2 regions of the Xenorhabdus doucetiae genome follow, and region 2 is predicted to be linked to the other one. Evidence: predicted binding sites of a transcription regulator. Region 2 holds the regulator's gene; the other holds the start of a gene.

Region 1 (16,260 bases), 910 kb from region 2:
AGATAGGCTGTAAGGCACCACCAATATTAATGGCGAGCACAAACATCAGGTACATGACAAACAGGAAAACAGGCAGACCCAGCCAGCGGTTCAGGACAACGGTATCTAACGCTTGGGTCAGTTTGTTCGGTATGGCCGTGCGGATATCAATAACTGCCAGACAAATTTCACTGATGGTTTGATAGCGTGAACCTGCAATGGCGAGATCAGGTTCTTCAATCTGTTGTTTTTGCAGGCGCTCTTGGCTTTCCGTTAGTTGGGTGTGGGTCAGGCCAGCGACCTCACGGCCGTAAATATCCCCTTCCAAGACTTGCAAAGCCAGCCAGCGGCGCTGTTGTGGCTTAAATTGCGCTGTGATCTGGCCGGAAAGGAGAGAAATTTCCTGCAACAGCGCCTCAGGATAATCAACCTGTACAGGGTTAAAGTGCTGCGGGTAATTATCGATGGTTTTTTTCAGGGTATCGATGCCGGTGGCACGGGTGGAAACCAGCGGGATAACCGGACAGCCGAGGCGTTTTTCCAATGCGGGAATATCAATATTGATGCGTTGACTTTCGGCAATATCCAGCATATTCAGCGCAATAATGCAGGGAATACCCAGTTCAATCAATTGCAGTGAGAGATAAAGATTACGCTCCAGATTCGACGCATCAACAACATTGATTAACATATCCGCGTCACCACTGAGAATATAGTGGCAGGCAATCTGTTCATCAATGGAAGTTTGCTCAGAAATCGTGGTGAGAGAATAAGTACCAGGCAAGTCGACAAGATCGACTTGATGGTCATGGGTGGTAAAGTGGCCAGTTTTGCGTTCTACCGTAACGCCAGCCCAGTTTCCCACTCGTTGGCGGGAGCCAGTGAGCTGATTAAAAAGCGTTGTTTTGCCGGCATTGGGATTACCAATCAGGCCAATGGTTAATTGTTTCATCATACTTTCTGCCAATCAGGAAAGCGAATTTCGTACCTTAGTTATACTTTAGTACTCTGTAAGCGTGCCTGAACAAGGGTTATTCTGAACCCAGTTGATTTAGGGCTTTGTTAGTTCAGATCTTCATGCAACATGAGAAATGCTAAGTCTTGTTTACGCAGAGTCAGATTGACTCTGCGTGTTTCGATTTGTATTGGATCGCCTAAGGGAGCGAAGCGAATGACTTGAAATGTTGATCCCGGCAACATGCCGAGTGACAATAATTTTTGTCGGTAAGCTGGGCTAATCTCTGGAGAAAATCCCAGAATTTTGTACCTACGTTCTGGAATAAGAACCATATAACTCTCCATTCAAACTGAAAAAATAAGTGATTATAAGAATTATCCTCAATAAGGGGAGAACCACAAGAAAAAAGTACGGTAATTTCTCTGAATTCTAATTATTAATGATAATAATACGCAACTGCGATGTTGACTCTTTATACCGGATAATAAGGGAATGAATTGATATTAATCAAATTAATAGTCATTTTATTGTAAATAATGCACTATCAAGACGGATTAATATTTGGGGGAATTTCTTTATTGATTAGTCTCATTGATAAATTCGACTTATTGATTTTTGTTGTTTCATTAATTTGGTCAATAAATACATTCTGAAGTACGACGAGGATATATAAAACATTAATAAAAATAGTCAGATGTTATCACTTATTCAAATTTATAATGTCAGCAATAAATAGAATCATGATAATGAAAATTATCACTTTCTTACGGATAAATAACGGATAGTCAGTGAAGGATATTTTATTTATTCTGATGTTGGGATTTATTTAAATGAAAAATATATTGCGCGATCCCGAACTGGCGTTATTGACCAGTTCGGGAAATCATTTAAGTAAGCTAACGTTTTTGGTTAATTAACGTTTTTTACTAAAGGCCGCAGCTAATGCGTCACTCATGGCGCTGTTGGTTACCGATGCAGAACCTGAACGCGAAGTTTGGCGGTTTCTGCCGTTGCTGTTGCGGTTATTGCGGCTTGGGTCATTCTGGCGGTTGTCACCTTGAGAGCCGCGGCGTGCTTGTGTTTCACCGGGTTGCTCATCAAGGCGCATGGTCAGTGCAATACGCTTGCGGTTGAGATCAACATCCATCACCTTCACTTTCACGATGTCGCCTGTTTTGACGATGGTATGTGGATTTTCCACAAAGCGATCGGAGAGCGAGGAGATATGCACCAGACCATCCTGATGGACACCGATATCGACGAAGGCGCCGAAATTGGTGACGTTAGTGACAGTTCCTTCCAAAATCATGCCCGTTTGCAGGTCATTCATGGTTTCAACGCCATCGGCAAAGGTGGCGGTTTTGAATTCAGGACGTGGATCGCGTCCCGGTTTTTCCAGCTCTTTCAGGATGTCAGTCACCGTCGGAATACCGAATTTTTCGGTTGTGAAATCCTGCGCGTTCAAGTTACGCAGATTGGCAGAATTGCCCATCAGTTCAGACAGGGTCTGCGCGGTTGTTGCCAGGATCTTCTCAACCACCGGATAAGCTTCCGGGTGAACGGTTGACGCGTCCAGCGGGTTATCACCCTGATTGATGCGCAGGAAGCCCGCACATTGCAGGAAGGCTTTGGGTCCCAGACGGCTCACTTTCAATAATTGATTACGGTTGTCGAAACGACCGTTTTCATCGCGCCAGTTAACGATATTTTGGGCAACCGCGCGAGTCAGGCCAGCAACGCGAGTCAGCAAGGCGACCGACGCGGTATTCAGGTCAACGCCGACGCCGTTGACGCAGTCTTCAACGACGTTATCCAGTTTTTTGGCAAGTTGGGTCTGGCTGACATCATGTTGGTATTGACCAACACCGATGGATTTAGGTTCGATTTTCACCAGTTCAGCCAACGGATCTTGCAGGCGGCGGGCGATGGAAACCGCGCCACGCAGGGAAACATCCAGATCCGGGAATTCTTGCGCCGCCAATTCAGAAGCCGAATAGACCGAAGCGCCTGCTTCGCTGACAACCACTTTCTGGGCGGTGACGTCAGGATACTGTTTCTGGACGTTGGCAAAGAAACGTTCTGTTTCACGGGATGCGGTGCCATTGCCAATCGCAACCAGTTCCACCTGATGTTTGGTGCACAGGGCAGCGACGATTGCCGCGGCTTTATTTTCCTGCCCGGTATGCGGATAAATGGTATCGGTGGCAATCAGTTTACCCGTCGCGTCAACCACGGCGACTTTTACCCCGGTACGCAAACCTGGATCAAGCCCCATTGTGGCGCGCATCCCCGCAGGTGCCGCCATCAGCAGATCATGCAGGTTACGGGCGAAAACGTTGATGGCTTCGTCTTCGGCTTTTTCGCGCAGCGTGCCCATCAGTTCGGTTTCCAGATGCAGCAGCACTTTGATGCGCCATGTCCAGTTCACCACGGTTTTGCGCCAATGGTCAGCCGGGGCATTATTCAGGCGCAGGTTAAGGTGATCGGTAATAATTTGTTCACAGTGGCTCTCTTTAGGGGCTTCCTCAAATTGCGGATCAGCATTTAAAGAGAGTTGCAGGATGCCTTCATTGCGTCCACGGAACATGGCAAGGGCACGGTGGGAAGGCACAGTGGCGATGGCTTCATGGTAATCGAAATAATCGCTGAATTTCGCTCCCTCTTGCTCTTTGCCCTCGACAACTTTGGCGACCAAATGGGCATGTTTCCACAAATATTCACGGACTTTTGCCAGCAGGGTCGCATCTTCGGCGAAACGCTCCATCAGGATATAACGTGCGCCATCCAATGCCGCTTTGGTATCCGCAACACCTTTGTCAGCATCAACATAGGCGGCGGCGGCCAGTTCGGGGTCTTGCTGTGGATCTTGCCACAGCAGATCGGCCAGCGGCTCCAATCCGGCTTCAATCGCCGTTTGCCCGCGGGTGCGGCGTTTAGGTTTATAGGGCAGGTACAGGTCTTCCAACTCAGTCTTGCTTAACGTCGTGTTAATCGCTTCTGCAAGCTCAACGGTTAACTTTCCCTGTTCCTCAATCGATTTCAGGATAGTTTGACGGCGGCTGGAGAGTTCGCGCAGATAACCGAGACGGCTTTCGAGTTGGCGAAGCTGTGTATCATCCAGACCACCGGTGGCCTCTTTACGGTAACGGGCGATAAAGGGAACGGTATTTCCCTCATCGAGCAGGGTAATGGCTGCTTGGACTTGCTGTGGCTGAGCCTGTAGCTCACCGGCAATGATTCGACTTAAAGATTCATTCATGGTCTGTTTTCTTCAACTTTCACTTTCTTAGCGTCTGTAGATATCCTGAGACATCATCAGACAGAACCGGATCAGATCAAATTTTATCTGAGACAGTATCGGCATGGTTCAAACTGGCTCCATTTATACGTGCTGAACGCAATAATTTCCAGTTTAGCGCGATATTTCGGTCACGTAGCGACAAAATTCCGCGAATATCTGCTGGATTGAGATTGCGTTGGTGAGCGTTGATGAGCGTTGAGAATTGATGAGATATAAGAATTGATGAGATATAGTACTGCGCCATTAATCATCTTTTCTCAAGTGAGTTTTTCATGACCAAAAGTCACTATATTACCCGCGAAGGTTGGCATGCGCTTGATCAGGAATTGAAATATCTCTGGAAAGTTGAACGTCCCAAAGTCACTCAAGCGGTATCAGATGCCGCTGCATTGGGGGATCGTTCAGAGAATGCAGAGTACATTTATGGTAAAAAAAGATTAAGAGAAATTGACCGTCGTGTACGCTTTTTGTCCAAGCGTTTGGATGTACTGCAAATTGTTGACCCTGACCCGCGACAGGAAGGAAAAGTCTTTTTTGGCGCATGGGTAAAAGTTGAAAATGAGCATGAGGAAGAGCACATTTTTCGGTTGGTCGGGCCGGATGAATTCGATCCCACCAAGAAGTGGATCTCCATTGATTCCCCGGTGGCAAGGGCGTTACTGGGTAAGCAGCTTGATGATGAAGTTACGGTGATGACACCGAACGGCAAGGTGACTTACTGGATACTGGCAATCAGCTATCGGCCTTTGGCATAAGCCACAGTGGTTGTTCAGCGGAAATATAATTTGACGGAAATAGGGAGAACAAGGAGAGAAAACCAAATCATAAGCAATGATTGCTAATGCCATTAGTGGCCTTAAAATACGTGAGGTTAAGTCTCTATTGGAATTATGGGTTTTCTAGTGATGGATGTTGCGGGCATGGAGCATCTTGGGAGCTGAAACATGCAAGAGAGTTATAAGATCCTTGTTGTTGATGATGATATGCGTTTGCGGGCACTATTGGAACGCTATTTATCCGAGCAGGGGTTTCAAGTGCGTAGTGCAGCAAATGCAGAGCAGATGGATCGTTTATTGACCAGAGAATCCATTCAATTGATTGTTCTGGATTTAATGTTGCCGGGCGAAGATGGATTGTCTATCTGCCGAAGGTTGAGAAGTCAGCATAACTCGATCCCCATCATCATGGTATCCGCGAAAGGGGAAGAGGTTGATCGGATTGTGGGGCTAGAAATTGGTGCTGATGATTATCTTGCCAAACCGTTTAACCCGCGTGAACTGTTGGCACGTATGCGGGCAGTCCTGCGGCGACAGACCAATGAATTGCCGGGGGCGCCGACGCCGGATGATGCGGTGATCAAATTTGGCAAATTCAAACTTGATCTTGGAACACGTGAAATGTTCCATCAAGATGAGTTGTTATCTTTGACCAGTGGGGAATTTTCCGTGCTGAAGGTGTTGGTTTCTCATCCACGTGAGCCATTATCACGGGATAAGTTGATGAGTCTGGCAAGGGGACGAGAGTATGGCGCGATGGAGCGTTCCATTGATGTCCAGATTTCTCGCCTGCGTCGCCTGATTGAAGAAGATCCCACCCATCCTCGCTATATCCAGACGGTTTGGGGATTGGGATACGTTTTTGTTCCTGATGGAAGCAAGGTATGAAAAAGCCCAATGTGAAAAAGTGTTGGCTTTCTCTGCGTACTCTGCTTTCCCATGTCCTGTATTTGATGCTGGGCAGCTTGCTGTTCAGCGCTCTGGTCACCTTGCTGTTGGTGGTGCTGGAAAATCTCCCTTTTAACGCGGTATTTCCTTATCTCTTTATCAGTGTCTTTGTGATGGTTTTGTCAGTGTCTGCCGTGTTTTGGCGTTATTCCGCTAGCCAAAGACACTCATTGCAGGCCATGCAAAAAGCCGTGACTGACATGGGAAAAGGCCGAAGCGTGTCACCCTTGCCTGAAATGGGATCTCCCGCTATCCGCTCCGTGGTCAGGGCGCTGAACCAGTTATCGCTGGAGCTGAAATCGCAGGAAAGTGATCGGGCGGTATTGATGGCGGGCGTGAGCCATGACTTGCGGACTCCGCTGACCCGTATTCGTCTGGCGATGGAAATGATGGAGGGAAAAGAGGATTTTCTGACGGAATCTATCCATCAGGATATTGAAGAGTGCAACGCCATGATTGATCAGTTCATTGATTACCAGCGGGCGGGACAGGATATGCCGATGACATGCTGTGAGTTGAATGGACTGCTTGACGAGGTGATAAAGGCAGAACAGCGCTGTGCGGCAGATGTCACGATTGAAAATTGCCTGTCTACTGGCTCGATTTTTATTTCAGCCCATCCCTTTTCCATTAAGCGAGTCTTGGTCAATATGTTCACCAATGCCCGACGTTACGGTAATGGATGGATTCGCATCAGTAGTGGCGCAACAGAACACTTTGGCTGGTTTCAGGTTGAGGACAACGGCAGCGGAATGACGCAAGAAGAAGCCGCGGTTTTATTCCAGCCGTTTACGCAGGGTGTTCGGGCAGGCTTGAATAACGGCGTGGGGCTGGGGCTGGCGATCATTCGCCGTATCATCGATAGCCACGCGGGGGATATTCAGGTGGCCAGTAGTGAAAAACAGGGGCTATCCATTCGTGTATCTATTCCATTGCGCGCAAAAAAATAAGTCACTGCTGAAACTGCCCATCATAGCCCTGACTTTCCTATACAATACAATTCCCTCAATAAAAATCGAACGTTTCTACCTCCCGTTTGAGGTGAAAAATTTTTCCTGGTTTTTATCTCAAGATAGGATACCTAATGGAATTCCAATAAGTTAAATAGAACATTCTTCTTTTTGACAATAAATCAAACTGTTATGAAATACGGTTCAATTGCTTTATTTTTTTAAAAAATGTTATTGATTTGTTAAATTTAATGGTGTAAATATATTCCAGAAAGGTAATTCTTTTAGTTTATTAAACTTTAAAATTAACTTTGTCTTTGTTGTATTCCTATTAAATCTCATTAATATACAGTGGAGGTCATCATGATTGCTCATTCACGTAACTAATTTTCAAGAATAAAGGGTACGTATTCTTATTCTTACGTACCCTTTATATTCTTTCATAAGTTTTTATGAATTTAAATCATATTTAATATTATTTTTTTGAAAAATAAATTATATTCAATTAGCTACCTTAGTTTAAAGGTTAATATTGCATGAAAAATGAAGAAATTAGATACATACTTTCAAGAAGTGCCTATGTTGGTTTTTTAGGTCGTCAATGTGTTTTCTCAATTGGGAATAGGCAAGAGATTTTTTATAACGAGGAAGAATATTTACCTATTTTAAAAGCATCCGCAATCTGGAAAGAAGCAAATACTATAAAATTTGTTGTTGATAAGCTTATAAAAAGTGGCTTGACATTAGAAGAATCAGTGAACGCAACAAATTTTCTTATAGAAAAACATCATGTAGTATATGATGAGTCTATTAAGCTAGAGAGATATAGCAGGCATTATCTTTACTATGGTGGTTGGTCTTATAGCCCAAATGATGTACAAGAAAAAATTTCCTCAAGCCATGTAATTATTCTTGGCTGTGGAGGAATCGGCAATCACTTAGCAATAAATCTAGCTACAGCGGGGATTAATAAATTAACGCTTATTGATGATGATTTAATAGAATTATCTAACCTAACAAGGCAACATATGTTCACCGAAGATGATGTTGGCCTTCATAAAATTGATGTGTTAGCAAGAGAAATAAAAAGAAGAAATAAAAATGTTCAAATTAATACCATCAAAAAATCAATAAATAGTCAAAGTGATCTTGCTTGTTTACCTAAAGCTGATTTAATAGCGCTATCAGCTGATTATCCTGATGAATTAGCTTCTTGGGTCAACTTGTATGCTGTAAAGAATAAATTTCCTTTTATAAACATAGGTTATGTTGGTGACATTGCTGTTTTTGGCCCATTTTATATTCCTAATGAATCTGGTTGTTTTGCTTGTAATTCAAATATAGTCCCAGACATTAACCCTGAACATAGAAATTTGCATAAATATGCCGAAATGATAAACAAAGGGTTTCAGGCTCCGTCTTTCGTCGCTGTTAATGCAATGTCATCAGCTATGGCAACGAATGATATTATTCGCTACTTGGGTGGAAGTGTTAAGCCTCTATCTACAAACAAAAGAGTAGGAATTCATTCGTATGAATTAAAAATAGAATACCAAGAATGTCCAGTTAAGTACTCAAGAGAAATTTAATTTGAAAATTGGTTCCCATTACCCCCCCAAAAAACTTTTTAATTTTTTTTTCTTTTTTCCCTGAGTCAAAGGAATAAAACGTCGCCCATGGTATTTGGCTTTTTCCCGACGTTTTCAATCAAATTCAGTTTTGGGTGTGGGGGGAAGGTAGAATAAAAACAGGTGGGTTCTCGTACCCAGCTATTTCTGATTTTTTTTCAATCCGCTGATGGATACGCGCATTTCCCACACTAAAAATGTCAGGCGGGTGTCCCCTTGTTGGGCGAGCTGCTCTAAAAAATCAATCACGTCATCTCGCGTGATACTGCCTGACGTTGTCTGGTAAAACAGCGTGTTATCCGTGTAATTTAACGCCCCCAGAACTGACCGCCTGTCATGCTCTTGAGGCTCAGTTTCATGGGGCTTACCCCGTGGACTCCATCCATATTGCACCGGAGGAGATGCGGCAAAACCCGCCTCATCAAAATAGACCAAACGGTAATGGCCTAACTGTGCTCCAGCCTTAATTTTATTCAGCAAGGCGGATTTGTTAGCAAACTCCGTTTCGTTGCGCTTTTTTTAAGCGATAGACGGGTGCGTTTATAGGTGAGCCCCTGCTTTTTCAGGGTATTTGCCAGCGTTTCAAGCGTACAAGGCAGGGGCCCATGCTTTGCCTCAACGCACTGGGCTATCCGTGCGAGAGTTAGGGACTCTGCACAGGCAGCTTCGACCGCAGTGGCAATCATTTCAGGCGTCATAGCGAGATACCGGCCTCCAGCATGACCGCCTAATAATCCCGCTATCCCTGAATTGTGCCACATGTGAACCCAATTATAGATAACCCGGAGACTGCATCCTATTTCAGCGGTGATCTGGGACGGCTTGCTCCCTCTGGCAAGCATGAGCAAACCCGTTCCTCGCGTACGGATATCCCGGTGGGGATGATTCAAAGCGAGTTGTTGCAATGTTATTCGTTCAGGCTCAGAAAGTATTATCTTCGATTTCATAAGGACAGGCAGAAAATCAGGTTATCGTGTTATCGATTGTAACAGTAATGCAGATAGTTTATCTGATTAACTTAATAAAGAGTGCCGAGTATGTTCATGTTACTAAATGGTAGCCGAGGTGTGATTTTTTACGGATTAGCAACCAATGCAGCAAGGATGCTTGTTGGTGCAACATCTATTGTCTATTTAATGTCATCTGGAATGACTGTTGCTGATATCGGATGGCTAAAATCCATACAAGCTGCAGTAATACTTTTTGCAGATATTCCATTTGGATACATTGCAGATAAATTTGGTAGAGGGAATACAGTAAAAATCAGCACCTTATTCAGTGTAATATGGCTATCAATGACTGCTATAGGTGGACATAAATTTGTCTTCATGCTAGCAGAAGTTTTCAATGCCCTTTCTATAGCTTTATTTAGTGGTGCGTTTAATGCGTTATTGATTGAAACTTATAAAAAAGAAACGGGTAATGTTAATTTTGAAAAGATCATTGGTTCTTTTTATAAATGGCAATTTATTTTAATGGCTATTTTTTCTTTTGTTGGAGCTATCATTTTCCCTCCAGATTCTAAAAAAATATGGTGGTTTGCCGCTATGGCTATAACGGCTATTATGTTTTTATTTAATCATGTTATTCCTATGAATAAAGAAAAACAGACGTTATATAAAAAAGAAAATTATAATAAAAATATTATTGGTACGATCAAAAATGTATTCTCTACCAGAATAGCTTTACCAATGGTTATAATTTGCACCACCATATCACTTTGTTTTCAAATAGCAATACAATTTTGGCAACCCATGATTGCGGGAGAGAATCTATCTAAAATTTATGGTGGGTTTTATGGTATTGCATTTGTGCTGATTTTATTGTCACAATCATTAGCTTCACATATAGCCCAACAAATTAAAGCCAAGATATTAACATTAGTATTAATTTCTATCATTATGATGATGACATTTGTCATAACATTTATATTTTATGATGAATTATCAAAATATTTTTTGCTTGTATTCATATGTGTTAGCTTTTTCTTAATAAAATTAATAAACATTCACTCTCTATCTATTTTTTTACAATGTCAATCAGATAGTCAGTGGGCAACATCAGAATCTTTGGTTTCCTCTATGACAAGAGCCTGTTTGTTATTCATTCTGCCTATCATTGGTGGCATTTGTCATAGATTTGGTATTGAATTCATTTTTCTTTTATTAAGTATAATATCTGGTCTTTATGTTATTATTTCAGGATTGGCATGTTTATCACTAAATAAAAAGAATACTTTATACAAAGAAGACATTTAACAATATTTAAGGATACTCTGATATGAATAATTGTATTTTCTGTGAGATAGTTAATGGAAAGTCACCTGCGCATGTTATTTGGGAAGATAATGATTACATGGCTTTTTTATCAATATACCCAAACACACTGGGTTTTACCGTCGTCATTCCCAAGAAACATTACGGAAGTTATGTTTTCGAATTAAGTGATGATAATTTATCTGGATTAATCGTTGCTTCTAAAAAGGTTGCAAAGCTTCTTGATTCAACCTTAGAAGGTGTTGCCAGAACAGGCCTGATATTCGAGGGTTATGGCGTTGATCATGTACACGCCAAGTTATTTCCTATGCATGGAACAGGAAATAATAGCCGTTTTAAAAAAATATCATCGAGTATGGACAAATTTTTTCATGAATATGAAGGATATATATCATCACATGATGGTCAACGGGTATCCGATGAAGATTTGAGCATATTAGCTAAGAAAATTAGAGAGAGTTCAGTAGCTAAATAGGGGAAATTAATCAGACTGCTGACAAACCTCCGTTGAAAGTGACCTACTAGCTAAGTCTCTTGATCTCGAAGATGTGACCAAGAGACAGATCACCGCCTTGTCATAAAAATGTCATAATTCATACATTTTATTGTCATTGAATTCATCTATTTTTCTTCTCGATCTACTTTTTATTTTAAAAAACAAACTGTCAGTGATATCTGACATTTTTGTAATTGATGATGAGTATCACAGTCGGAGAGAGAGTATGAAATCAATGCGTACCACCGTGGCGAACATCATGGTCACTGTATTTGCCATGACATCCCTGTCTTCACTTGCTGCGATCAGCCTGACGGGAGCCGGTGCAACATTTCCAGCACCGGTCTATACCCAATGGGCGGATTCTTATCAGAAAGAAACCGGAAACAAAATCAATTATCAAGGCATCGGATCTTCGGGCGGCGTCAAACAGATTATTGCCAATACGGTAGATTTTGGTGCCTCTGACGCGCCCCTTTCTGAGGAAAAATTGGCGGCTAATGGCCTGTTCCAATTCCCAACGGTCATTGGTGGCATTGTGCTGGCGGTGAACATTTCCGGTATTAAAGCGGGTCAGTTGATTCTGGATGGTAAAACCCTGGGTGATATTTATCTGGGGAATATCAAGAAATGGAATGATCCGGCGATTGCAAAGCTAAATCCCAATCTCAAACTGCCGGATCAGAACATCGCCGTGGTGCGTCGGGCGGATGGTTCAGGTACTTCCTACGTCTTTACCAGCTACCTGTCTAAAGTTAACCACGATTGGAAACAGAAAGTGGGTGTTGGCTCGACCGTCAAATGGCCAACCGGATTGGGCGGCAAAGGCAATGACGGGATTGCGGCCTTTGTCCAGCGTCTGCCCGGTTCGATTGGTTATGTCGAATATGCCTATGCCAAGCAGAATCATCTGGCTTATACCCAACTGGTTTCCGCGGAGGGTAATGTGCTGGCACCTACCGAAGAGAACTTCAGTGCCGCAGCGCAAGGGGCGGATTGGCACCGCAGCTTTGCTCAGGATCTGACAAACCAGAAAGGCGGTAATGCGTGGCCGATTACTTCCACCACCTTTATTCTCATCCACCAACAACCGGCAAATGCGGCGAAGGGTGCCGAGGTGCTGAAATTTTTCGATTGGGCTTACGACAAAGGTAAAAAACAGGCGAAAGATCTGGATTATGCCACTCTGCCAGAAGAAGTGGTCAGTCAGGTGCGTGCCGCATGGAAGAACAATATCAAAGGCAGCGATGGTAAACCGCTATATCACGCAAAATGAGAATTCAGCGTATGGCCGAACGTCAAACGGCAGAACGTAAAAGGGTATTGAAAGCACCCAGCAAAAATGGCGATATTATTTTCAGCTCGCTGGTGAGATTAGCGGCGTTGTTAACATTATTGCTGTTGGGCGGCATTATCGTTTCGCTGATCATTGCTGCCTGGCCGAGTATACAAGCATTTGGTTTTGCTTTCTTATGGCGCAGAGATTGGGATGCACCCGCAGGGGTATTTGGGGCATTGATACCGATTTATGGCACCTTGATGACGTCATTCATCGCCCTGATTATTGCGGTTCCGGTGAGTTTTGGCATTGCCTTGTTTCTGACGGAATTGGCACCGAACTGGCTGAAACGCCCGTTGGGGGTGGCGATTGAGCTATTGGCGGCGATCCCCAGCATTGTTTACGGCATGTGGGGGCTGTTTGTCTTTGCGCCGCTGTTTGCCACCTATTTCCAGCAACCCGTGGGTAATGTGCTCTCAAGCATTCCCATCGTGGGCGAGTTGTTCTCCGGCCCCGCTTTTGGTATTGGCATTCTGGCGGCGGGGGTCATTCTTGCCATCATGATTATCCCCTATATCGCTTCTGTCATGCGCGATGTGTTTGAACAGACCCCGGTGATGATGAAAGAGTCGGCCTATGGCATCGGTTGTACGACATGGGAAGTGATTTGGCATATCGTCTTGCCTTATACCAAGAATGGGGTGATTGGTGGCGTTATGTTGGGGCTGGGTCGGGCATTGGGAGAAACCATGGCGGTCACCTTTATTATCGGCAATACCTACCAACTTGACAGTTTGTCGCTGTACATGCCGGGGAACAGCATCACGTCTGCGTTGGCGAATGAATTTGCTGAGGCCGATTCAGGTCTGCATACCGCTGCATTGATGGAACTGGGGCTGATTTTGTTTGTCATCACTTTTATTGTGTTGGCGTTGTCGAGATTGATGATTATGCGCCTGGCAAAAAATGAGGGGCGCTGAGATGACAATCCCCGATAATCAACCGTCACGTTCAGGCAGTACAGTCAGCGCCGTGGACATGAAAAACCGCCGCCGCAGGCAGTCATGGCGTCGGCAGAAAAACCGGCTGGCGCTGATGCTCTCCGTGGCAACAATGGCATTTGGCTTATTCTGGCTGGTCTGGATCTTAATTTCCACCGTCACCAAAGGTATCGATGGGATGTCGCTGGCGTTGTTTACTGACATGACGCCACCGCCCAATACCGAAGGCGGCGGGCTGGCAAACGCCATTGTTGGCAGTGGCTTGCTGATTTTCTGGGCGACGGTGTTTGGAACGCCATTGGGAATTCTGGCGGGCATTTATCTGGCGGAATATGGTCACCGTTCATGGCTGGCAGAAATCATCCGCTTTATTAATGACATTTTGCTTTCAGCCCCTTCGATTGTGGTCGGATTGTTTGTCTACACGGTGGTGGTCGCGAAGATGCAACACTTTTCTGGTTGGGCGGGGGTCATTGCACTGGCGTTGTTGCAGATCCCCATCGTGATTCGCACCACGGAAAACATGCTGAAACTGGTGCCGGATAATTTGCGTGAAGCCGCTTATGCACTGGGAACACCGAAATGGAAAATGATCTCTGCCATTACCTTAAAGGCGTCAATATCCGGAATTATGACCGGGGTATTGCTGGCGATTGCCCGTATTGCGGGTGAAACAGCGCCTTTGTTGTTCACTTCTCTTTCCAACCAGTTCTGGAGCACCGATCTTAACCAGCCAATTGCCAACTTACCTGTTACGATTTTCAAGTTTGCCATGAGTCCATTTTCTGACTGGCAGCAATTGGCATGGGCGGGGGTATTACTGATTACGTTGTGCGTACTGTTAATTAACATTGTGGCACGTGTGCTGTTTGCGAAGAAAAAGCACTAATATTTTTTCACCTTTAACAGGTTATTCGTTGATGGAAAGCGATTAAAGAGACAAGTACTGATGAATAAGGCTAATGGCATTGCAGTCAATAACATAGCAGTCAATAATATTGCAGGAAGTAAAATTCAGGTACGTGATCTGAACTTCTATTACGGCAAATTTCACGCGCTGAAAAATATTACGCTCGATATCGCACAAAATAAGGTAACGGCATTTATTGGGCCATCAGGCTGTGGCAAATCCACGTTATTGCGTACTTTCAACAAAATGTATGAATTGTACGTCGAACAGCGGGCTGAAGGTGAAATTATTCTGGATGGCACGAATATCCTGACAGACAAACAAGACATTGCCTTGCTGCGTGCCAAAGTCGGGATGGTTTTCCAGAAACCGACACCCTTCCCGATGTCGATTTACGACAATATTGCTTTCGGGGTACGGCTGTTTGAAAAACTACCCAGGGCAGAGATGGATGAACGTGTCCAATGGGCATTGACAAAAGCGGCGCTGTGGCACGAAACCAAAGATAAATTGCACCAGAGTGGGCATAGCCTTTCCGGTGGTCAGCAGCAGCGTCTGTGCATTGCTCGTGGTATCGCTATTCGTCCTGAGGTTTTGTTGCTGGATGAACCCTGTTCGGCACTGGATCCGATCTCGACAGGGCGCATTGAAGAGTTGATCAGCGAATTAAAATCGGAATATACCGTCGTGATCGTCACCCACAACATGCAGCAGGCGGCGCGTTGTTCGGATTACACGGCATTTATGTATCTTGGCGAACTGATTGAATTTAGTGATACCGACAGATTATTTACCACACCGAAGATGAAACAGACCGAAGATTATATTACTGGCCGTTATGGTTGAGACAGGGCAGGTACAAGGCATAGACGGTACGGGGTATAGGCGGCGCATAAACGGGGTATAACATAATATGGACAATCTGAATCTGAGCAAACACATCTCTGGTCAGTTTACGGCTGAACTGGAACATATTCGTACCGAATTGATGGCAATGGGCGGGCTGGTAGAAGAACAGCTCAGTAAAGCCATTCTGGCGATGCACAACCAAGACGCAGTATTGGCACGGCAAGTGAGTGAGGATGACCAGAAGGTGAATATGATGGAAGTGGCGATTGATGAGGCGTGCGTCCGCATCATTGCTAAACGCCAGCCGACGGCCAGTGACCTGCGCCTGATCATGGTGATTTCCAAGACCATCGCTGAACTGGAGCGTATCGGCGATGTTGCCGATAAGATCTGCCAGACCGCGCTTGAAAGATTTTCACATCAGCAGCAAGCCTTACTGGTCAGTTTGGAATCACTGGGGCGCCATACGATCCAAATGCTGCATGATGTGTTGGATGCCTTTGCCCGCATGGATCTGGAAGAGGCCATCCGTATCTACCGTGAAGATAAAAAAGTGGATCAGGAATACGAAAGTATTGTCCGTCAGCTCATGACCTACATGATGGAAGATCCCAGAACGATTCCGAATGTTATGACCGCGCTCTTCTGTGCCCGCTCTATTGAGCGCATTGGTGACCGTTGCCAGAATATTTGTGAATTTATCTTCTATTACGTCAAAGGGCAGGATTTCCGCCACATTGGGGGTGATCAGTTGGAAAAATTACTGACCCAAAAAGAGTAGCTTATATATTCTTCAAAAGAATAAATATAGTTTTTTATATTATTTCAAGTGCTATAGCGAAATTGATAGCTTTTGTTGGTCTATAAAAAATGAATAACCAACAGGGGTGTACAATGAAGATTGGCAAT
Region 2 (16,260 bases):
AGGGACATAATACCAACAATCAGTACCAGGTTAGCCAATAACGCAGAGCTCGCAATCAGGCCAAACTTGCGGTAGTAAATCACCATAAATACGACAGAAGCAATCAGCCCCCACAGACACGCTTCAAGGCCCTGCTCAATATTTTGCAAGCCCAGCGTTGGCCCAATGGTACGCTCTTCCACAATCTGGATCGGTGCGATCAACGCCCCCGCACGCAGTAACAGCGACAACTGACGCGCTTCCGCCGGATTGCTGATGCCTGTAATGCGGAAACTGTTACCCAAGCGGGACTGAATGGTGGCGATGTTGATCACTTCTTCTTGCTTCACCAAGACCGCACGACCATTGGCATCTTTCTTGCCGCTGTCCTTGTATTCCACAAACAGCGTTGCCATGGGTTTATGCAGATTATCTTTGGTGAAATTAGACATCGCGGTGCCACCCGCACTATCCAGCGAAATATTCACCTGCGGATAGCCGTTCTCATCCGTGCTGGAAGTCGAATCGGTAATATGGTCACCCGTCAGGATAACACGCTTGTACAGCACAACCGGGCTGCCATCACGGGTATCTTTTACTTCTGAATCAGCCGGAATACGGCCATATTGAATGACGTTCTGGTCAACATTGTTATTAACCAGACGGAATTCCAGTGTTGCGGTTGCCCCCAGGATCTCTTTCGCACGGGCAGTATCCTGAATACCGGGCAGTTCAACCACGATACGGTCGGCACCTTGACGTTGAACCAGAGGTTCCGCCACCCCCAATTGGTTGACACGGTTACGCAAGATAGTGATGTTCTGCTGTACCGCATAAGTACGCGCCTCACGCAGACGTTCATCACTCATCACCACTTTCAGCGTGCTTTCTGCTCCGGTGGAGAACACTAAGTCACGGTGGCGGGGTTCAAGATAGCTTTCCGCTTTAGAACGGGCATCGTTATCACGGAAACGGATTTCGACGCCATAATTATCCGTTTTGCGGATCGTAGAATAAGGAATGCCTTGATCACGCAATTCAGAACGCAAGCCATCGATATTCTGTTCCTGCAATTTGCCCAGCGCAGTTTCCATATCCACTTCCATCAAGAAGTGAACACCACCCCGCAGGTCAAGCCCCAGTTTCATCGGTTCAGCACCAACGGCGCTTAACCAAACAGGCGTTGCCGGTGCGAGGTTCAATGCCACGACATACTGTTCACCCAGTGCAGAGACCAGTGCTTCACGCGCACGGAGTTGCACATCGGTGCTACTGAAACGAGCAAGGATTGCACCATTTTCCAATGCAATGGACTTGCTCTTAATGTGATCTTTTTCTAAAACATTACGGACTTGGTCCAGCGTTTTTTCACTGGCGGCGATACCTCGCGCGCCAGTGATTTGTACAGCCGGATCCTCACCATAAAGGTTGGGAAGTGCATAAAGCAAACCGATGAGGATCGCAGCGATCAGCATCAGATACTTCCACAAAGGATAACGGTTCAACACGGCAGTTCCCTTCGGGAAAATCGGAAAATTAAATAGCCTTCATTGTACCTTTCGGCAAAACGGCGGCGACGAAGTCACGTTTGACGGTTATTTCTGTGGTCTCATTCAGTGCAATAACAACATAGCCGGTGTCAGACACTTTAGTGACTCGACCAACCAAACCACCCGAAGTCAGCACTTCATCTCCCTTGGAGATGGAGTCCATCAGTTTCTTATGTTCTTTGGTACGTTTTTGTTGTGGACGCAGGATCATGAAATAGAAAATCAAACCGAAAACAACCAGCATGATAATCAGAGAATATGGGTTCCCCTGAGCTTGCGCTGGTGCACCAGCGGCTGCCGCAGCTTCAGAAATAAAAAAACTCATCAAATTTCCCTCATTGTTATCGAAAATGTGACTGTCGAAATATTGCGATTGAAAATCGACAGTGGCTCGATCAAAAACCAGCCCAATATGCTACACATATTGAGACTGATTAGTCACGATAAATTATATATTTAACGGCGGAACGGGTTTACCGATCTGCTGATAAAACGTTTCGACAAACGGTTCCAGTTTGCCTTCTTCAATGGCTTGGCGAATGCCAGCCATTAAACGCTGATAATACCTTAAATTATGTATCGTATTCAGCCTTGCACCAAGAATTTCGTTACAGCGATCAAGGTGATGGAGGTATGCCCGGCTATAATTGCGACAAGTATAGCAATCACAATGCTCATCCAACGGAGAAGTGTCTTCTTTATGTTTGGCATTGCGGATTTTGATCACCCCTTCGGTCACAAACAGGTGACCATTGCGGGCATTACGTGTTGGCATCACGCAGTCAAACATATCGATACCACGACGAACCCCTTCAACCAAATCCTCTGGCTTACCAACGCCCATCAAATAGCGAGGCTTATCCTGTGGGATCTGAGGGCAAACATGTTCCAGAATACGGTGCATATCTTCTTTAGGTTCACCGACCGCAAGCCCTCCTACAGCGTAGCCATCAAAGCCGATTTCCACCAACCCTTTTATGGAAACATCACGCAGGTCTTCATAAACACTACCTTGAATAATACCAAACAAGGCATTTTTATTACCCAACTCATCAAAACGTTGGCGACTACGGGCAGCCCAGCGCAATGACATTTCCATCGAACGTTTCGCGTAATCCCAGTCCGCGGGATAGGGCGTACATTCATCAAAAATCATGACAATATCGGAACCCAAGTCATACTGGATTTCCATGGATTTTTCCGGGCTGAGAAACACCGGCGTTCCATTGATAGGGTTACGGAAGTGAACTCCCTCTTCCTTGATTTTACGCATGGCACCGAGGCTAAAAACCTGAAAACCGCCAGAGTCAGTCAAAATAGGGCCTTGCCACTGCATAAAATCATGCAGGTCACCATGCAATTTCATGATTTCCTGCCCCGGACGCAACCAAAGGTGGAAAGTATTCCCTAACAGGATCTGCGCTCCGGTTTCTTTCACCTCTTCCGGTGTCATGCCTTTTACCGTGCCGTAAGTTCCCACAGGCATAAATGCCGGTGTTTCCACAACACCACGATCAAAAACCAAGCGGCCACGACGGGCATTGCCATCCGTCTTTTGTAACTCAAATTTCACTTAACCTCCAGACATCAGAAAAACAGTCCGATGCGATGTTTAGATGCCATTCAAATCAGCGGAGCTGAAATGAAAAATATTCTGATTTTAAACTCTTTTATTTCAAAGTAATTAATTTATTTGGATACCATCTCTTTTGCTGCCATTCTATTGCGATTGATAAACATGGCATCACCATAACTGAAAAAGCGATATTTTTCTGCTACCGCTTCTTTGTAGGCACTCATGGTATTTTGATAACCGGCAAACGCAGAAACCAGCATGATCAGTGTGGATTCGGGCAAATGGAAATTGGTGATCAGTGCATCGACAACCTGATATTCAAATCCAGGATAGATAAAGATCTGAGTATCACCAAAAAATGGCGCAATAATCCCATCCTGACAAGCTCTCGCGGCACTTTCCAGTGAACGGACGGAGGTTGTTCCTACAGCAACAACGTTATTACCACGTGCCTTACACGCCAGTATCGCATCCACGACCTCCTGTGGCACTTCCGCATATTCGGCGTGCATCACGTGATCTTCAATCGTCTCCACCCGCACAGGCTGGAAAGTCCCGGCACCAACATGCAGGGTGACAAAGGCCATCTCGACGCCTTTTTCACGCAGGGCAGCCAAAAGTGGCTCATCAAAATGCAATCCGGCAGTTGGAGCCGCCACCGCTCCTGGACGTTCACTATAGACAGTCTGATACAATTCACGATCCGCATCTTCATCAGGGCGAGCGATATATGGAGGCAGTGGCATGTGACCGATCTGATCCAAAATGGTCAAGACATCACGCTCATCATCAAAACGGATTTCAAACAAAGTATCGTGACGCGCCAGCATCGTTGCCTTAATGCTTCGAGCCTCACCAAGAGCATCTTCACCAAGAACATCACCACCAAGAATCAGTTCAGTCCCTTCTTTTGGTGCCTTGGACGCACGAATGTGAGCAAGTACTCGCTTATCATCCAGCATCCTTTCGACTAAAACTTCCAACTTTCCCCCCGTCGCTTTGCGGCCAAACAGACGCGCAGGAATGACGCGGGTATTATTGAAAACCAACAGATCACCGGCTTCCAGCTTATCCAGCACATCAGTAAAAATACCGTGCGACAGCTTGCCTGTTTCACCATCAAGGGAAAGCAAGCGACAAGCACTTCGTTGCGGCTGGGGATAGTGAGCAATCAGCTCTTCTGGCAGTTCAAATGTAAAATCAGCGACACGCATTTTATCTGTATCAATTAAAAAAACAGGCGGACTAGTCTAGTGCTGCAAACGCCAGGGTGCAACCAAAGAAGCGCTTGGTTTAACTACTTACGGAATACTCTTTTACGGTATACTCTCACCATGAATTTTCTTGCACACCTTCATTTAGCGGCATTAGCGGAAAGCTCCTTATTGGGAAATTTGATGGCGGATTTCGTTCGGGGTTCCCCGGAAGGCGCATTCAGTCCTGATATTGTGGCGGGTATCCGGATGCATCGTCGGGTAGACAGCCTGACAGACCAGCATCCGCTTGTCACACAGGCACGCAAATTATTCCGTGACGAATATCGGCGCGTTGCCCCCATTACTCTTGATATTGTCTGGGATCACTTTCTTTCCCTTCATTGGGACAAATTTGAAAAAAATTACTCGCTACCTGAGTTTGTCAATTTTGCCCGCAACAATATAGAACCTCATCTCGCCTCAACCCCGAAAAAATTTCAAGCATTGAACAACACCCTTTGGTCACAGAACTTGCTTATCCGTTATGCTGATATGTCATGTATCGCCAATGTGTTGCAAAACATGGCACGCCAGCGGCCGAAATTATCCGCACTGGCCGGATCGTATCAGGATATCGAAAATCATTACCTTGATTTTGAAACGCTATTTTGCCAGTTCTACCCAGAGATGATGGCATTAGCGTCAAATAAGCGTCTGCTTGGATAGGACTTGAACTTTTTATAAATAGCTTTATCTTAATGTAGTCTAAAAGGAATTAAAAACAGCCTATTGATAGGTAAAACCTATTATATCAATTGGTATTTTATCCTTTATTGCTATACCCTAATTCCTTATGCTGTAACCCGTTTTTACATCACACCTTTTAAAATCACAGGAGTCAATTATGGTTTTAGTCACCCGCCAAGCCCCTGACTTTACAGCGACTGCCGTTCTCGGTAACGGTGAAATAGTTAATAACTTCAACCTGAAAAAACACCTGAATGGCCGCCCTGCTGTTCTTTTCTTCTGGCCAATGGATTTCACTTTCGTCTGCCCTTCTGAGCTGATTGCTTTCGATCATCGCTATGAAGAATTCCAGAAACGTGGTGTTGAAGTTGTTGGTGTCTCCTTCGACTCTGAATTCGTTCACAATGCATGGCGTAAGACCCCAATCAACGCAGGTGGCATCGGCGAAGTCAAATATCCAATGGTTGCTGATATCAAACGTGACATCATGAAAGCCTACGGTATTGAGCACCCAGAAGCTGGCGTTGCTCTGCGTGGTTCTTTCCTGATCGACAAAAACGGTGTTGTCCGTCATCAAGTGGTTAACGATCTGCCACTGGGTCGTAACATTGATGAAATGTTGCGTATGGTTGACGCGCTGCAATTCCATGAAGAGCACGGCGAAGTTTGTCCTGCACAATGGGCGAAAGGTCAAGAAGGCATGGGCGCTTCACCTGAGGGCGTTGCAAAATACCTGACCAAAAACGCTGACAAACTGTAATATCCATCAAGATTCAATCAGTCCGTTATATTCGAACTATCCAAAACCAGCCGTCCCATCGGCTGGTTTTTTTATTTCCCAAAATCCCGCTCTTTAGATAAGGTGTGTTAATCATTAGAAACAAAAAAAACACAAACACCCAAATCCATTAACAATCAGCCATCAAAATTGGCTTATGTCAGGAGAACAATACATGTTCAAAGCATGGAAAATTCCACTTATTGCTGTCTCCCTACTGATTTCCACTCCACTTTATTCTGCCACTGAGCCTGCTGTTGAAGCCAAACAAGGCATGGTTGTCAGTGCACAACGTCTTGCTTCACAGGCTGGCATCGATATTCTCAAAATGGGCGGGAACGCCATTGATGCCGCTGTCGCCGTTGGCTATGCCCAAGCCGTGGTGAATCCCTGCTGCGGCAATATTGGCGGTGGTGGTTTTATGACTATCCATCTCGCCAATGGCAAAGATACTTTCATTAATTTCCGTGAAACAGCCCCTGCCGCCGCCAGCGCTGATATGTATCTGGATAAAGACGGAAACGTTATCAAAGGCGCCAGCCTGTATGGTTATAACGCGATTGCTGTACCGGGTACCGTCATGGGGTTTGAAGAGGCATTGAAAAAGTACGGCACATTGTCCCGCGAACAAGTCATGGCACCCGCGATCAAACTGGCGCGTGAAGGCTATATTCTGACCCGTGGCGATACCGATGTTCTGGACACCACGGTTAAGCGCATCGCCCAAGACCCGGAAGCGGCCCGTATTTTCCTGCGCAAGGATGGTACGCCATTTGAACCGGGGGACAGACTGATCCAAACCGATTTGGCTAATACGCTGGAAATGATTGCTAAACAGGGGCCTGAGGCTTTTTACCACGGCAAAATTCCCCAATTAGTTGAAGAGGCCTCAAAAAAATCAGGAGGAATGATTACCGCAGCGGATTTTGCCAATTACCACGTCACAGAAACAGCCCCCGTCACCTGTAGTTACCGAGGCTACAAGTTTATCTCTTCTCCGCCTCCCAGCTCTGGCGGCGTGACATTATGCGAAATATTAAACATCGTTGAAGGCTACGATCTTAAATCTATGGGATACAACTCTGCTGCCTATATTCATACATTGACAGAAGCCATGCGTCACGCCTACATGGATAGAAATACCTATCTGGGCGATCCAGCCTTTATCAACAACCCGCTTGACCGACTGTTGAGTAAAAGCTATGCCGCATCGCTCAGAAAAGAGATTCAGCCCAACAAAGCCACTCCATCCGTGAATATCCAGCCAGGTATTGGCCCCCATGAAAAACCCGAAACCACCCATTATTCCGTGGTCGATAAAGCAGGCAACGCGGTATCAACGACTTACACCATCAATGGCCGTTTTGGTGCTGTCGTGATTGCACCGGGAACAGGCTTTTTCCTTAACGATGAAATGGATGATTTCACCACTAAAGTTGGTGAGAAAAATCTGTACGGACTCGTCCAAGGTGCCACCAATGCCATTGCACCTGGTAAGCGCCCACTATCATCAATGAGCCCGACACTGGTGACCAAAGATAACAAGATCTTTCTGGTCTTAGGCTCTCCGGGAGGTTCGCGCATTATCTCCATCACGCTACAAGCTGCCCTGAATATCATCGAATTCAACATGCCGCCACAAGAAGCCGTCAATAGCCCACGCTTCCACCATCAATGGCTGCCTGATGAGGTTTATTATGAGCAACGTGGTCTGTCGAAAGATACCCTGAATTTACTGGCAAAAATGGGCTACAAAATGGTGGAACAGACACCGTGGGGAGCAACAGAGTTAATTATGATTGGATTGCCGGGTGCTGCGGGTGTGACTCACGTTTCATCAGGCAATGATTCCGCCGTATCAGGCATTGTCCGTGAAGGCTATATCTACGGCTCCAATGATGCACGGCGACCTGCCGGTGCCGCGATTGGTTATTAAATGGCTAACGGGCGGTTTGATGGATAAACCGCCCGTTTAACGTTATCAAATCAGCCCGTGGACCAGAATCACGCCAATACATAAAGGTCCGACATATCGCCAGATAAACAGTAAACACTGGCGATTCCGCGATAACATATTATCCGGGATAAGCGCATTGACCTTACGTGACCAACCAAATACGAGGCAAATGATAATCCCGAATAATGGCATCAGGACGTTGGAAGTAATAAAGTCCAGCATGTCGAAGATGGTTTTTCCACCTAATGTAACGTGACTCAGGGGACCAAAAGATAAGGAAACCGGGATACCCATTAACATAATCGATGCCGTGACGATTAAGCTTGCTTTACGGCGCTGCCAGTGAAAACGTGCCTGAACATAAGCAACAATGTGCTCAAGTAATGAAATGGCTGAGGTCAGTGCGGCCATTAATAACAATAAAAAGAAAATGACGGCTAAAATTGAGCCACCGGGAAGCGTGGCGAAATAAATTGGCATCGTCATAAACGTTAATCCGGGACCTGCATTGGGTTCTAAGCCAGCAGCGGCCAAAGCAGGAAAAATCATCAGGCCAGCCAATATACAGACCAAACTGGAGAGGACGACAACCCAGATACTCGATTTACCAATGCCTTTGTTATTCGGCAAATAAGAACTGTACGTAATGTGGATACCCAAGCCGATAGACAATGAAAAAAATGCCAACCCTAATGCATCTAACACACCTTTTCCGGTCAGGCTATTGAAGTCTGGATATAAAAATAATTTCAGCCCTTCTGATGAACCCGGCAAACGGATGCCGACAATGATTAACACAATCATGATAAAGAACAGCAGTGGCATCATGATCTTCACTGATTTTTCCAGACCTTTTTGCACACCCGATAAGACCACGAAACAGGTTAGCCCTGAAAATGCCAGATGGGCGATTATCGGCCACCACGGATTGCTGATGAAATTGGTAAAAATAGAGGTCAGTTGAGAAATGTCGGTAATATTCAACTTTCCCGTACCCGCCATCACCGTGTAACCAATAGTCCAACCACCGACAACACTGTAGAAGCTATAGATACACCATGAACTGAATACACCGACAAAGCCAACCCATCCCCAGTGTTTACCCAGTAATTTCTTAAAGGCATTAACGGACACTTCACTCGTACCGCTTCCCAGCATATTTTCGGCTAATAGCACCGCCAGCCCGATCACAAAGCTGAACAATAAAAATACAATCAGAAATGCGCCGCCACCATTGGTTGCTGAAACATACGAAAATTTCCAGATGGCTCCAATGCCAACAGCAGATCCGGTTGCTGCTAATATGTGCCCCAAACGGGATGTCCATTGTTGACTCATGCTAACCCCCGAATGGATACAGTGTCAGCACAGGTAATATCTTTAGATGATAAACGGTATGTCATAATAATTATTAACTTATTGTTATAGATATAATTACACATTTAATAATGACCATTAAAACCATTTCAGCTTCCACGGGGGAAACTGGATGCTGATTTAACAGTCAGTGATAAGCATCATATTTACTGATACTGGTTTACTAATACTTACAAGAGACAGAGTGCTACTTTTCTTCATGCTGCATTTCATACTTTGGGAGCTTGACGCTTCCCGCAACACGGTCATAAATAGCGCATACAACGACAGCCAGCAAAGTAGGCAATAACCACGCCAGACCTTGATCCGCCAATGGCAAATGCTGCGCCCACTCAGGCAGTAAATGAGACAGGTACTCAGATGCCTTGACGCCATCCAAAATCCCAAACAGCAAGCTGACAGACATGGCCGGAGCCAGAATGCGTGTGGAGTTATGCCACCAGCGGATGGTAAAGCTCAATAATATCAGCGCGATACAAGGTGGATAAATTGCGGTCAAGACTGGAATTGAAAACTTAATCAAGTGACTTAAGCCCACATTAGAAACCAGCATAGAGAATGTGCCTAACAGCAATACCAGAGTACGGTAGGACAACGGCAAATAACGGCTGAAAAACTCAGCGCAAGCGCAAGTCAAACCGACAGCCGTCACCATACAAGCCACGAAAATCAGTACCGCCAGGAAGAAGCTGCCGTAGTTACCAAAAATATTTTGGACATAGGCGTGCAAAATCACAGCACCATTTTCTGCGGTAGGCACTAATGTGCCGCTGCCTTCCCCTAGCTTGAACAAAGAGAGGTACACCAGTGTCAAGCCAAGACCCGCAATCAAGCCAGCCCACATCGCATAACGGGTCAACAGGGAGGAAGATTCAACCCCTCTGGAACGCGCGGCATTCACAATCACAATACCGAATACCATTGCGGCCAAGGTATCCATGGTCAGATAGCCATTAACAAAACCGTTTGAGAACGGAATTTCCCGATAAGTTTCAATGGCAGGAACGGGACCGCCAGCCGGCCACAGTACCGCCGCAATCCCCAAAATGGCCAGTGCCAAAATTTTGACCGGAGCCAATATACGGCCGACGCTATCCAGCAGTTTGCCCGGATATAATGAAATTAGCATCACGAGTGCAAAATAGAGCACGCTATAGATGAATAGCGGAAGTTCACCCGTTCCGACAAGGGGTGCAATACCCACTTCAAAAGAAACCGTTGCCGTTCTGGGCGTCGCAAACAGCGGGCCGACCGCCAGATAGCAGATCGTTGCCAGAACCAAACCCGCCACTTTTCCAATCGGTGCACTGAGAGTATCAATACCCCCGCCCACTTTGGCCAAAGCAATGACAGTGATAACCGGCAAGCCAACAGCGGTTAGCAAAAAGCCGGCTGCTGAGATCCAAACATGCTCTCCGGCCTGCAAGCCAACCATAGGCGGAAAAATAATATTTCCCGCACCAACAAACAAGGCAAAGGTCATAAAGCCTAATGCCCAAATATCCTTAGATGATAAACGGTATGCCATAATGATTGTTAATGTGTTATTACCAAAAGAAATGCCTCTGCGACAGATAGTCACTATCGCAAGCACTAGAATTTTCACTGGCGAGACTGGATTCTGATTTCATGGTCAGTGATCGACCTAATATTCACTGATAATCGTAAGATACAGAATGATAGTGGTAATTACAGCTATAATCGCCAATAACTGCCCCCAAGTAAAACTTTTATAGCGTCAAAAGGCAAGCGACAAACCCAAAACCAGAACAATATACCAAACTACTTTTTAAAATCAGTGATTATTGTTATCTATCATTGAATACACACTATATGATTTGTACGTTTTTCGTCCTTGCTGATTAATAACTCATTTTTTGTCCGTATTTTTTGTCCATATTGTTACCATTTAATTCCATTGAACTTATTATTTTTTCACAAAACTATTTTTGTCAGGGAATTTTAGCAGGGACAATAAGCCGGGATGCCAATAGAAAGCTAAAAACAGATCCCTTCCCTACAGTGCTCGAAATATCGAGATGAGTATTGTAGTGATGCAGTGCGTGTTTCACTATCGCCAACCCTAACCCATTGCCGCCCGTCTGACGCGAACGGGCCCGATCGACGCGATAAAAACGTTCTGTCAGGCGAGGTAAATGTTCTACACCAATCCCACCGCCACTGTCTTTCACTTTGAACTGTGCACCCTGGGAAACATTTCGCCAACTCACCTCAATCCGTGTTCCCGGAGGCGTATGCCTAACAGCGTTATAGACCAGGTTGGACATTGCACTGCGCAGTTGTTCTTCATTACCAAAAACCTTTAGCTTTTCATCAACATCAAACACAATATCATACTGTTCACTTCCCAAGGCCAACGCTTCCCGCTGCAATATTTTTAATAGATTGGGAACATTCACAATTTCACTCATGTCCACTTGTGACCCCCCCTCAATTTTGGAAAGGTGCAGCAATTGCTGAACCAAACCATCCATTCTTTGTATTTGTTCCTGCATCGTGCCGATGACTTTCTGATGCACCTTATTACCAACCATCTGATCTTCCATCATTTCCAGATAACCTTGCAGTACAGTCAGGGGGGTTTTCAGTTCATGGCTCACATTGGCAAAAAAATCTCGCCGGGCATTTTCCAACTGTCGTTTTTGAGTCACATCGCGCACAACCATCAATAATTGTGTCTCAAAATAAGGCATAATGCGGAATTCCATCATATTGCCATTATTCAACTCGATGGACAGAGGGCGGGAAAAATCATTTGCGGTGATATAACGGCTAAAATCAGGATAGCGCAGCAGGTTGAAGATATGCTGGCCATTATCCTCAGGCCAGCGAAACCCAAGTAAATGTTGTGCCAGACGATTACACCAAAAAATATTGCCTTCCTGAGTCATCATCACAACGGCATCCGGCAGTGACTCAGCACCACTACGAAAACGCTTGATCAATAATGTGAGTTCACGACGCCGTTTGCGATTGCGTTGCTGCATCTGGTAAATGCCATAAAAGATAGGTTCCCAGCCGCCACGACTGGCTGGTGGTAACATCCTGCGATCCAGCCACAACCAATCAGATAATTTCAGCAAATTGTAGCCATGCCATACCAATGCCAGAAATAACGCGATAACCAGCAGCCATGCCAAGTGACCAATAAAGAGAGACAAAAAGAGAGCGGGCAAGCAAAAAAGCACAATACCCCATGCCAACTTTTTCCAAGATAAACGCTCAAGCACGCGACTTTACTCCCATCAATACACAGTCAATAGCGGGTAGAAAAGCGATATCCTGTACCACGCACAGTCTGTACCATCTTATCGTGCTCCCCTGTCTCCAGCGCCTTGCGCAAGCGTCGAATATGGACATCAACCGTGCGATCTTCCACATAAACATTGGTTCCCCACACATAGTCAAGTAATTGCTCACGGCTATAAACCCGCTCAGGATGAGTCATAAAAAAGTGGAGAAGTTTGAATTCAGTTGGCCCCATTTCCAAATCCTGTCCATGACTGGAAACACGGTGGGAAGAAGGTTCCAGAATCAATCCATCCATATCAATAACGTCTTCCGCTTCCATTGGTGAAATGCGACGCAGAACCGCCTTGACACGGGCAATCAATTCCTTGGGCGAGAAAGGCTTCGTTATATAATCATCAGCACCGACATCTAAACCACGTACCCGATCTTCTTCTTCTGTCCGAGCCGTGACCATAATGACGGGGATCGCCTTGGTGTTATTATCCCGCTTCATTTGCCGGATAAGTTGTATCCCCGAACCCCCAGGAAGCATCCAATCCAATAAGACCAAATCAGGATAAGGTTCAGACAGACGCCTTATTGCCGTATCGTAATCTTCGACTTCAATGGCCTGATAACCGTTTTGCTCCAGTGCAAAACAAACCATTTCACGAATCGGTACTTCATCTTCAACGACCAAAATACGTTTAACCATGGTTAATCCTGCTAATATCATTAAGGTCAGCGATTTTCACCGTAAAATATTATGAGTCAATTTTATGACACTTTTATGAACCCTTATATTCCTCAATCAGTAAAAGACAAACTGGCTCCCAGAGAAAATCTTGCACCGTTGTTATATTTCATTTTGGATGCGAAGCAGCTCGAAAATTCAGTAAAGAATGTCGAATTGCACAGGACATCCCTCTCTCTGCCATTATAATTAGCGCCTGTCACAACGGATAAGAAAAACACTCAGGCAACGGCGGGGAACTCATGCGAATCATTCACACATCTGACTGGCATCTTGGCCAATACTTCTTTACGAAAAGCCGCGCCGCGGAGCATAAGCACTTTTTGCAGTGGCTGATTAAAAAAATCGTCCAGCATCAAGTGGATGCCTTGATTATTGCCGGTGATATCTTTGATACCGGTTCCCCGCCCAGCTATGCGCGTGAGCTTTATAACAAATTCATTGTGGCGCTACAGCCCACAGGCTGCCAACTTGTCATTCTTGGGGGAAACCATGATTCCGTTGCCACACTCAACGAAGCAAAATCCCTCCTCTCTTACCTGAATACCACGGTGATTGCCAATGCTGAAACCGAAGATATCGCACAACAGATAAAGATCCTGCATAACAGAGAAGGCAATGCCGGGGCGATCCTCTGCGCCATTCCCTATCTGCGCCCACGGGATATCTTAACCAGCCAGCCGGGGCAATCCGGCGTACAAAAACAGCAGGCATTACAGGATGCCATCAGCGAACACTATCACAGGCTCTATCAGCAAGCCTGTACATTACGAGAACAACTTGGTCAGCCATTACCGATTATTGCCACCGGTCACCTCACCACAGTAGGGGCTTCCACAACAGATTCCGTTCGCGATATTTACATCGGCACATTAGATGCCTTCCCTGCTCAGGCATTTCCTCCCGCTGACTATATCGCACTGGGGCATATCCACCGCCCGCAAGTTATCGGTAAATCAGAGCATATCCGCTACAGCGGTTCCCCTATTCCACTCAGTTTTGATGAAGTGGAACAGGAGAAAAGTGTCTGCCTGGTGGATTTTAAATCAGGCAAACTCGATAGCATCACACTGTTAACAATCCCGCATTATCAGCCGATGCAGCTTATTCGTGGTAATTTGCAGCAAATCGAAGCGCAGTTACAAACATTTAAGGAATATCAGGGAGAACGCCCTGTTTGGCTGGACATTGAAGTCGCAACCCAAGATTATCTGCACGATATCCAGAAACGCGTTCAGACCTTAAGTGAAGGATTGCCCGTTGAGATCATCCTGTTACGCCGCAGTAAAAGCGCCCGCCAACTGTCACTGTCTGAACAAAATAACGAAACCCTTGCCGAATTAAGTGTCAATGAGGTCTTCGAGCGTCGTTTGGCGCTGGCAGAAATAGGCGATATTGCTCAGAAACAACGCCTGACCACCCTGTTTAAACAAACGCTGGACGATATTTCTCAGCAATAACCTAAAGAGAACGCACCATGAAAATTCTTAGCTTACGGCTGAAAAATATCAATTCATTGCAAGGCGAATGGAAAATTGACTTTACGGCAGAACCTTTTGCCAGCAATGGATTATTTGCCATTACCGGCCCAACAGGGGCAGGAAAAACCTCCTTACTGGATGCCATTTGCCTCGCCCTTTATCATGAAACACCAAGGCTCAACACCATTTCTGCTTCTCAAAATGAATTAATGACCCGCCATACCGCCGAATGCCTTGCGGAAGTAGAATTTGAAGTCAAAGGCGTCGCTTATCGGGCATTTTGGAGCCAGCGCCGCGCCCGCAATCAGGCAAATGGCAAGCTCCAAGCACCAAAAGGAGAATTGGCCCTCAAAAAAGAGGGAAAAATCTTGGCGGATAAGATCCCTGAGAAAAAAGAAAAAATTGCCGAAATAACCGGGCTGGATTTTAGCCGTTTTACCAAATCCATGCTGTTGTCACAGGGGAATTTTGCTGCATTTTTAAATGCAAAGGATACCGATCGGGCAGATCTACTGGAAGAGCTAACCGGCACAGAAATTTACGGCATTCTGTCCCAGGAAATTTACCAACGCCATAAAGAGGCACACTCTGAACTGAATATCCATCAGGCCAAAGCCTCTTCCATTGAATTACTCACGCCAGAACAGCAACACGCATATCAAAACCAACAACAACAGCTTGTGGCTGAAGAAAACCAACTCAGCCAACAAATAAAGGCATTGCAAACGGCCGAACAGTGGCTGTTTCGGCGAGATGAGCTCCAGCAATCACGGGCAAGCAATGCTTCACTTTTACAACAGACTGAGCACGCCATTCAAGAAGCCCAACCTCAATTACAACAACTTGCCGCCAGCGAACCGGCAGAGAAAATCCGTCCATTATGGGATGCACAAAACCGGGCACACCATGAAAAACAGTGGCTCACGGAACAACGCACAAAAATAGAGCATGAACACCAACAACAACTGGCAATGCTGCAACCTGCCGAACAGCAATTGGCACAACAGGAAAAAATACGGGAAGAGCACCAACAGTATCAATATCAGCAAGAAAAGCTCATCTCAGAGCAAATTATACCGCTCGATCATAAAATTGATGTTCAATCCAAAGAAATGATGAAACTCGAAAAAGAGATTGCCGGGCAAGACCGCGATCTCACAGAGATTTCATCCCAATACCAAGCCACACAGAATCAAATAACGGCTTTAAATAATGAACAAAAGGCGTTGGCATCTTACGATGAGCAGCATCCTTATTACCGCAATCTGGACAGCAAACTACCTGAATGGAAACAGCTATTCACTCGCCAGCAAGAGCGGCAAGAGAAAATAGACCAGCTCACCCAAAGTACCCAACAAATTACCTCGGAGCTGACCCGTACAACGGACTATCTACATACACTGCATGCAGAATTGGCTAACCAACAAGCACAGAGCCAACTACTGAGCAATAACCTTGCCGCAGCGGAAAACCAACTCACAACATTGCAGCACAAACACCCGCCGGAACAGTTACAGAAAAATTTAGAGAATTATCAGAAACAACTGGCATCACAAAACCAACTGGCGATCTTACTTCCACAGATCCAGCAGTTACAAACGACGATCTCGGCC

Evidence for each region. Region 2 encodes PhoB, which activates phosphate uptake and scavenging genes when phosphate is short. Its sites were predicted from a motif close to CTGTCATAAAACTGNCNNAT; they were not measured.
Region 1: the regulator PhoB is predicted to act here: its motif matches at 11,389-11,408, upstream of pstS (phosphate ABC transporter substrate-binding protein PstS).

Annotation. Positions count from the first base shown of each region.
Region 1 is NZ_FO704550.1:4,078,889-4,095,148, reverse strand. Features, by position in the region: gene feoB (Fe(2+) transporter permease subunit FeoB) at 1-931, opposite strand, end outside; gene feoA (ferrous iron transporter A) at 1,042-1,269, opposite strand; gene XDD1_RS17860 (Tex family protein) at 1,851-4,196, opposite strand; gene greB (transcription elongation factor GreB) at 4,511-4,993, shown strand; gene ompR (osmolarity response regulator transcription factor OmpR) at 5,183-5,902, shown strand; gene XDD1_RS17845 (ATP-binding protein) at 5,899-6,912, shown strand; gene XDD1_RS17840 (HesA/MoeB/ThiF family protein) at 7,449-8,501, shown strand; gene XDD1_RS19260 (transposase) at 8,682-9,020, opposite strand; gene XDD1_RS17825 (helix-turn-helix domain-containing protein) at 9,014-9,487, opposite strand; gene XDD1_RS17820 (MFS transporter) at 9,578-10,798, shown strand; gene XDD1_RS17815 (HIT family protein) at 10,821-11,291, shown strand; gene pstS (phosphate ABC transporter substrate-binding protein PstS) at 11,539-12,588, shown strand; gene pstC (phosphate ABC transporter permease PstC) at 12,585-13,571, shown strand; gene pstA (phosphate ABC transporter permease PstA) at 13,630-14,481, shown strand; gene pstB (phosphate ABC transporter ATP-binding protein PstB) at 14,542-15,348, shown strand; gene phoU (phosphate signaling complex protein PhoU) at 15,416-16,132, shown strand; gene XDD1_RS17785 (ABC transporter substrate-binding protein) at 16,246-16,260, shown strand, end outside.
Region 2 is NZ_FO704550.1:797,945-814,204, reverse strand. Features, by position in the region: gene secD (protein translocase subunit SecD) at 1-1,487, opposite strand, end outside; gene yajC (preprotein translocase subunit YajC) at 1,516-1,854, opposite strand; gene tgt (tRNA guanosine(34) transglycosylase Tgt) at 1,978-3,102, opposite strand; gene queA (tRNA preQ1(34) S-adenosylmethionine ribosyltransferase-isomerase QueA) at 3,219-4,319, opposite strand; gene XDD1_RS03875 (acyl carrier protein phosphodiesterase) at 4,440-5,027, shown strand; gene XDD1_RS03870 (peroxiredoxin C) at 5,206-5,808, shown strand; gene ggt (gamma-glutamyltransferase) at 6,002-7,762, shown strand; gene XDD1_RS03860 (sodium-dependent transporter) at 7,808-9,121, opposite strand; gene brnQ (branched-chain amino acid transport system II carrier protein) at 9,348-10,688, opposite strand; gene phoR (phosphate regulon sensor histidine kinase PhoR) at 11,113-12,411, opposite strand; gene phoB (phosphate regulon transcriptional regulator PhoB) at 12,438-13,127, opposite strand; gene sbcD (exonuclease subunit SbcD) at 13,409-14,626, shown strand; gene XDD1_RS03835 (SbcC/MukB-like Walker B domain-containing protein) at 14,644-16,260, shown strand, end outside.